DNA from 2 places in the Bacteroides xylanisolvens genome. Region 2 is predicted to be linked to the other one. Evidence: riboswitches for the same ligand, from Rfam matches in the RefSeq annotation. Region 2 holds a riboswitch; the other holds the start of a gene.
The links. A riboswitch is a leader RNA that binds a small molecule or an ion and turns the genes downstream of it on or off. The one in region 2 is predicted to bind cobalamin.
Positions count from the first base shown of each region.

Region 1: linked by a shared signal. The riboswitch ahead of INE92_RS10445 (TonB-dependent receptor plug domain-containing protein) and the one ahead of INE92_RS14005 (TonB-dependent receptor) in region 2 are both predicted to bind cobalamin.

Region 1 covers NZ_CP072216.1:2,424,517-2,429,491, reverse strand. The annotation lists gene INE92_RS10450 (YncE family protein) at 1-894, opposite strand, end outside; gene INE92_RS10445 (TonB-dependent receptor plug domain-containing protein) at 918-2,960, opposite strand; cobalamin riboswitch at 3,144-3,344, opposite strand; gene INE92_RS10440 (DUF5106 domain-containing protein) at 3,611-4,555, opposite strand; gene INE92_RS10435 (tetratricopeptide repeat protein) at 4,631-4,975, shown strand, end outside.
Region 2 covers NZ_CP072216.1:3,275,075-3,280,049, reverse strand. The annotation lists gene INE92_RS14015 (FecCD family ABC transporter permease) at 1-482, opposite strand, end outside; gene INE92_RS14010 (ABC transporter substrate-binding protein) at 479-1,612, opposite strand; cobalamin riboswitch at 1,738-1,948, shown strand; partial or broken gene INE92_RS14005 (TonB-dependent receptor) at 2,160-4,168, shown strand; gene INE92_RS14000 (DUF5074 domain-containing protein) at 4,165-4,975, shown strand, end outside.

The DNA of each region.
Region 1 (4,975 bases), 850 kb from region 2:
TTTCAGATTGAACATCTTGATAGAAGAGGTCTGCGTGTTATAATTGTAATTGTATAGATAGGCAATCTCTCCATCGATGGCAAAGTTTTGTACTTTCTCGTTAGATTGAGTGACTTTGTTTGTCCGGCAGTCTATCTTGACGAAGTTATAATCGCCGGCTTCTACATCTTCGCCACGGGTGGCTACATAAACGGTTTCGTCCGGCCCTGCTACTATTTTACCGGGATTCGGGCCTACTGTTAGTTTGCTACTTTCTTTAAATGTGGCAATATCGACAACAGATACCGTGTTGTCTACCCCCACCAGTCCTGATGAATAGTCCAACCCGCCGGAATTGGAAATATATAACTTTTCGTTTTGTACACAAATACCGTCGGGATTGCGTCCCACTGATGTGATAGCTTCTATGGATAGGGAGGTTGTGTCTATACGTGCAACGGTTCCATCGTATGAACATACGTATGCCTTTTCTTTGTGAAAAGCGATGTAGCGTGGTTGACGGGAACTTCCGTTTTCTGCCAGCATTTGAATCTGTTTCAATGAGCTTCCCGTACGAAAGTCTATCACTTCTACCGTACTGGAGATATTGACTATCACATATATCTTGCTTCCGTAGATGGCCATGTCATTGGCAGTGTCTCCTAATCCCCGGCGGTTGACTGCTTTGAAATAGTCACGAACCATTTGCTGGTTGCCGAAAGAAAAACGTGCCAGCGAGCTATTGTTCTGATTGAACAGTCCTTCGCATAATACATATAATTCGGCGGTACCCGTTTCTGTCGGATCGCCTATAATGCCTGATGTGAAGGGTTTGTCCTCCATATCATCACATGCTACGAATAAGATTATGGATGACAGCCAGCACGAGAATATATATATTAGTTTCCTTTTCACGTCAATATCTTACTTTATAATAGTTAATATCTTATTTTTATTGTCGCCCTTACGGATCGTCCGGGCATTGGGAAATATTTCACAATCTCGTAATTCTTATCCATCAGGTTCAATACTTCCACGCTGAAAGAGGTAGTGATTTTTCTGATCTGAAAGTCACGGTTTGCAGAAATGCTGTGGTCGCTATAACTATCCAATCGGTTTTCGGCAATGTTTTGTCCTAATGCATAGCGTTTTCCGGAAAAAAGGAATGAATAAGACAGATTGATCCACGGTGTTTCGACGCCTGCCTGTCCCGAAGCGGAGACGCGGGGAGTGTAGGCTATTTGATGTTTGTATGTCGATTCATACGTGTTCGGATCGGGCGGGGTGACATCTAATGCTCGTTGGTATGTGTAGTTACCCGAGAGGTTGATGCGTATTTTATCCCAAGGTTGGAGGGACAGGCTTCCTGTGGCATCAATGCCTTTGATGTCAACTTCACCCAGATTCTTCATGCTCCATACGGCAAGGTTTTTGGTAGGGTAGGCGATAATTTTATCTGTCACTTTGTTATAATAGGCGTCAACGGTTACTGACAGATAGGGTAGGAACGGGCATACATTTTTATTGTATGTCAGTCCGATGTTGTATTGTTTGGCCTTTTCCGGCTTTAGTTGGGTGTTGCCTACTTCTTCGTAATATAAGTCGTTGAAACTTGCCAGACGGAAAATGTCTTTATAGAAGAAGCGGACACGGAATTCTTCATGCCGGAAAGGTTTGAAAGCGGCACTTACATAAGGGGTTAGCTTACGGTGATTGCCGGCACTACCGCCTTTCTTCACATCTTCATTGATAACGGTTGCCAATGCGGATGCGGAGATTGTTAACCAGTCATTTACGTATTTTCCGGCGAATGCTGTTAGCCATGAGTAACGTGTGGGGTGTACAAAGTTGGCTAGATCGGCGTTCATGGTGTTGATGCTTCCATCTGTGGAAAGTGAGAAAGAGAGGTTGCTCAACAGTCTGTATAGTACAGAAGCGGAAAGGTAATATTCCTGCTGGTAATAGCTGTTTTCTGTTTTCTTTAAAGAGTTCTTGGTATCGGGGTCCAGATAACGTTGATAGCTCCAATTCCACTTGGCAGAGGTTTGGAACACCCATTGCCGGCTGAATTCTTTCTTGTATTGACTTTGGATGAATGTGTTTTTATCCCACAAGTGTTGTGTGGAATGGTCGTTATAGAAGGTTGTAGCTTTGGGTAGTCCCCGGGAGGACTGAAAGTAGTAGGCTTTCAACCGCCATTGTTCTTTATCGGAGAAGTTGCCGTAAAGTCCGGCTTCGGCACGGAATGTCTGTACGTCTGTATTCTTTCGTTTTTCACGTGAGGACAAGTCTTCTGCCGCATTTCCATAATGTAGTGTGTACGGATAATGTCCGTCGGAGGACATCCATTCGCCATTGGCTGACATGCTCCATGTCTTATTGAATTGTTGTTCCAGTAGCAGGGAGGGATTGATTAATCCCCAGGAGCCGGTTTTGAAAGCTCCAGCTATATTGGTCTTTTTGCCTTTGGTGAATAGCGGCGTGAGTGTCTGTATATTCAATATGCCTGCTGACGCGAAGAAGCGGGCAGGTTGGAAGATGTTATCGCTTTGTCCGTTGTTTAGAGAAAGGCGGTCTACGTTGTCGAGAGAGAAACGCCCGATATCTATTTGTCCGGTTTGGCAGTCGGTCAGGGTGATTCCGTCATAACCGACAGCGGTATGTTGGGCTCCCAGGCTTCGTATGGATACTGTTTTCAGTCCGCCGATACCTCCGTAATCTTTTACGGTCACTCCGGCAAAGTGTTTCACCGCGTCGGAGACTTGCAGGGCGTGCAGGTTTTTCAGGGCGTCTTTGGAGAAGACTTGCAGGGGAGCGGTTGAGCGTACTTCGCGGGTCTGATAGATATCTGATACTGTTATTTCGGGAATAGAATATGTATGTGTCGTATCTACCTTTTGCTGTTGTGCAAAAAGTGGTATGGATAAGAATTGGCAGCTGAATGCTGCAAAGATCACTTTATTAAATGTTCTTTTCTTCATTTATTCCTTTTTCAGTCTGTTACTGTTTAAAAGTGTCCGGGCGAAATCCCTTCGACCGGACACGCATAAATAAACTTGGCAGAGTTTATCCGTTTTAACACACTTTCTCTGAATCAGAGTGATGAATGAAATGATAGACGACTTGTCCGGTTCATTAGACTCAACGCTTTTTCCTCGAAAGCAGTGAAACTTATTTGCATGGTAGGTCTTCTGACTTATTCCTGTTACAAACGCCTTCCCGGATTGGTCTCCAGTGGCAATGAGTGAATTGCTTGTAACTTATATGGAACTTACAGCAGCGGGACTGTTCAGGACTTGCACCTGATTCCCTTTTAATTGCTTCCCCCGCATGGGAGTCGCAAACCAATGCGCGACAAAGATAGGGAGTTTATTTGTTTTTTCCAAAGGGATGTTCTTTTTCTTTCGTCTTGATACGAAAGAGAAAGAACCAAAAAGAAAGAATCAAGGCTGCGTTTTTTCAGCTACTCCGGTGCTTCCTTCGGCTAAAGGGCAGAAACTCGCTACGCTCAAACAGTCTGCCCTTTTTGACGCCGAAGAAAACACCTGCGCTTGACGCTGAAAAAACGAGGCCGGGAAACCATGCGGCGTGAGCGGTGTGGCATGGGCACGTGTGTGGGCGGCGTGGGGGCTTATTGTTCGCCTTTCATTAGCAGGTATTCTTCGATGGTTTGCGCGGGAGCATCTTTCAGAAGTACTGTCTTATCCTTGTTTAGAAGGTAGAGGGTAGGGATGGCTTTCAGGTCATACAGTTGTTGTTCCTTGATAGCGAAGGTCTTATCATATCCGTTAACCCATTCTTTGGGGAATTCATTTAGGTGTTTTCGCCATTCGTCCAACTCTTCGTCGGGATAAATGGAGAGGACTGTTAGTCTCTTTTGTTCCAGAAGTTGATTGATGATAGGGGCGTTTTTTAATGCTTCGATTGTCTCCGTGCAGGCATGGCATCCCGGGTTATTGATAAATAATAAGGTATAGTCCGATTTTTGTTGATAAAGAGAACCCTGTGTGCCGGAAGCTAATGTATAGTTAAAATTCAGTGCTTTGGTTCCGATACGGTTTTTCTGAGCCAGTTCGCGACGGGCTTTGGGACGTACCTTTTCTATTTCTTCCAGTACGGGAGAAGCCAACATGGCATCCAGTACAGGGATATAAAACTCTTCGTTACGCATCGGGGAGTTAGGGTCGTATAGATATTTGTCTGCCAAATCAGTGATGTAAGTGAATACTTTCTTATCCACGTTTGTCCGTTCGATTGTTTTCTGCATAGCTTGCTGTGCAGTTTCTAATGGAACATGGTTCAGTATATCACAATAGTCTGCCCAAGCTTGTTCGGTCACTTCGGGATGATGGACATAATTGGTATCGGCAAAGTTTACGTTATCCCAATAGTGCTTTACTAGGAAATCTGCCCGTAGCTCGGGTGCTGTCAGCATTGGCGGGATGGTAGGTAGCGTAAAGGAGGTGATGGTATCTTTGGGAGCTTCTTTGGAGTTTTGGCTGGATGCATTCCCGCTTTTGCAGGCGCAAAGCAGTAGAATACAGAAGACTGGGATAAGATTTATATTTGTTCTCATAACTTGCTGAATTGTTTTCAATTTACTATTGGTGAGCAAAGATAAAAAAACTATGTGTGAAAATGCACTGTTTTAATGAAAATGCTATATTTGTGTCGGCAAACAAACATACAATGCATATCTATGATTAAATCCACCTACATATTCTTCGTTTTTTTTATGCTGACGGCTGTGTGGAGTTGCAACCGACCTTCTGACATGCAGCGGGAACATCCTGCCGTTTCTCCCACATTCTATGCCGACAGTCTTCGTACATTGGGGCGTGGTATCCGCTTGATTAAGGAGGAGAAGGAAAGTCTGGCTTTCCCGCCGCTTGATTCCGTGTTCCGGCTTCCGGTGGACGATGTGCTCACTACCGAAGAATTGCGCCGTTTATCTTCCGAATCTCTCCGCCGGTTAATGATATACTTCAATCTGATG
Region 2 (4,975 bases):
ACTCCCATAATCAGTACACCTAATATATTTTTTACTTTTCGACTAATGATGGCTACTCCCAGCAGTATGGCGGAAGTCCCTATCCACCCCGAACCTACAATACCGACTGATTGCAGAAAGGGAAAATCTGTCCAACCGAGAAGCGGGGCGCCTAGTATAAACAATGCCACTCCAAGACCCGCCCCGGAGCTCACTCCCAACAGGTAAGGATCTGCCAGAGGATTCTGGAAGACTGTCTGCATTTGCAGACCGCTAACCGAAAGCGCTATACCTATCAATGCAGCCACTATGACGCGGATAAAGCGGATGGAGAGAATTATATTGCGGGTGGTTTCGTCACATTCCCCCCCGGTGAGTACTGTCCATATCTTTGATATAGGGATGAAAGTATCTCCCGTTGCCATATCTATTAATAGTAATAAAATGGCAACTATTCCTAATGCGATGAATAATAGAGCGGTACGTCTGCGGGATTGTTTCATTCCAGGTGTCTGTAATAATAAGGTGAATCGGAAACGAGTTCCGGATGGAAAATATGAATCAGATCACGCAACACCACGTCAGGACGAACAACTGCCGATTCCCAATAATCATTGCCTCCTGTCGATGTCAGTCGCAGGTTATTGTTGTAGACTGTCTTTTCCCGGACGGCTTTAGCATCTGCAAATTTAGGATTGACAGCTTTTAATTCATCTAATGTGGTGACCGAACCTACATTGATCCAATAATCTGCCTTTTGTATCAGTCCGTAGGCTGTTTCCAAGCCGATAGGAGTTGAACTGTTGGAATTGTTCTCTTTGTAAATGTAGTCTGCTCCAGCGTCTGCGATTAATTGTGCCATGTAACTTTGGGTGGAAGGCATTACCCAACTGTCGTTCCACGGAGTGTTGAACATAACGGTAGGGTGTTGGCTGATGGAGTCGGTGAGAGCTTTTAAGGCATGGTAGCGTTTCGGGATTTCCCGGAACACCTCAATCCCTTTCTTCCGGTTGTCAATCAATTCGGAAAGAACAACCATCCACTCGGCTTTTCCTAGTGGAGATTCTTCCAGATATTCTCCCATATATATATAAGGTATAGCTAATTCTTTCAATTTATCTGTAACAGCTGTTTGAGCATCACCAATGCCATATAATAGTACGACGTCCGGCTTTAATCCCAGCAACAACTCATAATTCATTTCCGCTCCCATATCTTTGATTGAATCTTTGTGAGCTAGAATGTAAGGATTAGACACGTAATTGATGCCGGATACTCCGACAATACGTTTGAGTTCTCCCAATGCATCGAGCATGGCGATGTAGGAAGAAGACATACATACGATATTTCTAGCTCCGGCAGGAATGACAGGACCATTAAAACCTGCAGGAGCTTGCTCTCCGTTGCGCGAAATGAAATAGGACATTTTTACGTCCTGTGCTCCTTGCCATGGATTGGAAACTTGAATGAGGGTACTGGCCGCATTGTCTGCCCCCAGGATTTTAAATCCGGAAGCGTATTCGGGAGTATATATATCCTGATTGAATCTCTCCAGAGATGTTTTATTACGTGATATACAGCTTGCCAAAAAGAAGAGGCATAGTAACGCGATAGTTGAGATTGGAGATTTCACTTTTATACAGATTTTAATTAGAAAAAAGATTAGTGGATGCTCTCGAGTGGCAAAGATAGGACTAATTATTAGTTTGTTTTTATTTTCATTAGAATTTTCTTCTGATTTGTTTCTATTTGATGTATCTTTGCCGCAGAAATTTTGGTGTCATTCGTCCGATGCTACGGAAGAATGGTGAAAAGGGAATCAGGTGTAAATCCTGAACAGACCCGCTGCTGTAAGCTCCGCCAGAAGTTTTCCTACAATACTCAAATCCACTGTCTCGCTTTGGAGAGATGGGAAGGGCGTTAGGAAAATGGAGTAAGTCAGAAGACCTGCCAAAATTGAATTCTTGAAACTTTCCGGGATTAGAGTTTGAAGAGTGCAGTTTTTAATTCAAAATACATCTTTAATTGCTGATGTGAAGTTTCAGAAAGGAGAAATATGCCTTTTTGAATGTTCCATTATACGGGGGAGAAGTACGTATATTGGTTTGAGTATGTAGAAAATTGCATCCTTGCTGTAACCCTATGAAAGTTTATTATTTAAATTAATAAACAGGAGGATTATGTTCAGGCAGATTCATTTTAGAGTATTTTGGATAGGATGCTTTTTGAGCATGTTTTTATTACTATCAGCACAAAGTAAACTGGATAGCTTACACCATCTTCATGAAGTAGTAATTACTGCTAAAATTAATAAGGAAGTGATTCCGGTGCAGTCTTTATCTGGTGATAAGTTAGAAAAATTAGCCGTACATTCGGTTGCAGATGCCATACGCTATTTTTCGGGAGTACAAATAAAGGATTACGGTGGAATAGGAGGATTGAAGACCGTAAATATCCGAAGTATGGGGACGAATCATGTCGGAGTGTTCTATGATGGCATTGAATTGGGGAATGCACAGAATGGAGTGATTGATTTGGGACGCTTTTCTTTGGATAATATGGAGGCCGTTACTTTATATAATGGGCAGAAAAGTGCTATTTTCCAGCCGGCGAAAGATTTCGGTTCTGCCGGTTCTATTTATCTTCAGTCGAGAACGCCTGTTTTTCAGGCGAATAAGGCTTATCATGTAAAAGCTGCTTTTAAAACAGGTTCCTTTGGCGTTGTCAATCCATCTCTACTTTGGGAACAGAAACTAAGTGAGAATGTAAGTGCGTCACTTAGTACTGAATATATGTATACCACCGGAAAGTATAAATTTACTTATGCAGTAGCTGGGGGATACGATACTACGGGGCAGTCCGCCGTAATGGCGATGTGAATGCTTTACGCACGGAAGGTGGTTTATATGGTAAAATAAAAGGCGGTTACTGGCGCACAAAAGCTTATTTTTATAATTCAGAACGTGGGTATCCCGGTGCTGTTGTGCGGAATCGTTTTTCACATGAAGATCGCCAATGGGATACCAATTTCTTTCTTCAGTCTTCTTTCAAGAAAGATTTTGGTGAAGCATATAGTCTGTTGTTGAATACCAAATATGCATATGATTATTTACACTATTTGGCAGATCCCAGAAAAGAGGAGGCTACTATGTATGTAAATAATACATATCGTCAACAGGAGGTTTACTTGTCAATGGCTAATAGAGTCACTGTTCTTCCTTTTTGGGATATAAATCTTTCAGTGGACTACCAGTGGAATAAGTTGAATGCCAATCTGACTGATTTCCCTTATCCACGGCGAAATACGACGTTGGTGGCAGCGGCTACCTCTTTGCATTTTGATCGTTTTAAGTTTCAGGCTAGTGTCTTGGGAACTTTCGTGCATGAGAACGTTGCTTCGGATACTACTTCAGCTGGGAATAAAATGGAATTTACTCCTACTGCCATCGCTTCCTATAAACCTTTCAAGAATATTGATTTTAATTTGCGTGCCTTTTATAAGCGGATATTTCGTATGCCGACTTTAAATGATTTGTATTATACATTCATAGGAAATATCAAATTAAAACCAGAATATACAAATCAGTATAATATTGGATTCACTTATCAGAAGTTATTTACCGGAACATGGTTGCAAGCCTTGAATGTTCAGTTGGATGCATATTATAATGAAGTGGAAAATAAAATAATAGCTACTCCTACCAATAATTTCTTTCGTTGGACAATGATTAATTTGGGGCTTGTTGAAATAAAAGGAGTGGATGTTGTTTTACAAGGAGGCTGGAAATTAGGTGATAATTGGACCTTTGACAGCCGCTTATCATATACTTATCAGAAAGCACAGGATTTTACTGATAAGTTGGATGAGGATACATATGGAGGACAAATATCGTATATACCTTGGCATAGTGGCTCGGCTATACTAAATGCTGAATATAAATCATGGGAACTAAACTATAGTTTTATATATATAGGTGAGCGCTATGGTATTTCGGCCAATACTCCGCATAATTATTATCTTCCCTGGTATACAAGTGACGTGTCTCTGGCAAAGAAATTCAATTGGAAAAAGAAGGATTTCAAGTTGGCTTTGGAAGTCAATAATATTTTAAATCAACAATATGAAGTGGTGAGGGCTTATCCGATGCCAGGAACTAACTTTAAATTCATTTTAAACTTAACTATATGATTGTGAATAATATTTTTTCACGCATCTTGTTTGGAATATTAGCAAGTTGCTGTTTGCTGGCTTGTCGGGGGGAGCTTCCGGTTTTACCGTCTGATGAGATAGAAGTCGGTAAGGATCCTTTAGGGGGTGTTCATATTAAAGGAATGTATCTTCTCAATGAAGGAAATATGGGTAGTAATAAGTGTACACTTGATTTTTATGACAGTACTACCGGTAAGTATCATCGTAATATTTATGCTGAACGGAATCCATCTGTAGTGAAGGAGCTGGGAGATGTTGGAAATGATTTGCAGATTTATGGAGACAAGTTGTATGCTGTAATCAATTGTTCCAATTTTATAGAGGTGATGGATGTGGAAACTGCACAACATTTGGGGCAAATAGATGTGGTTAATTGCCGTTATATCACTTTTAGTAATGGAAAGGCGTATGTCAGTTCGTACGCGGGGCCTGTTGGGATAGATCCCAATGCGCGTCCGGGAAAAGTGGTTGAAGTGGATACGACAAATTTAGCTATCACCCGTGAAGTGGTAGTCGGTTATCAACCGGAAGAGATGGTGATAAAGGATGGAAAACTTTATGTTGCCAATTCTGGCGGATATCGTTTCCCTGATTATGACCGGACTGTATCGGTTATTGATTTGAAGACTTTTCAGGTTATTAAAACAATTGATGTAGCTATTAATCTTCACCATATGAAGTTGGATCGTTATGGACGTATATATGTTAGCTCGCGAGGGGATTATTATGGAACCGGATCAAATGTCTTTGTTATAGATACTCAAACGGATTGTGTGACAGGAAGCT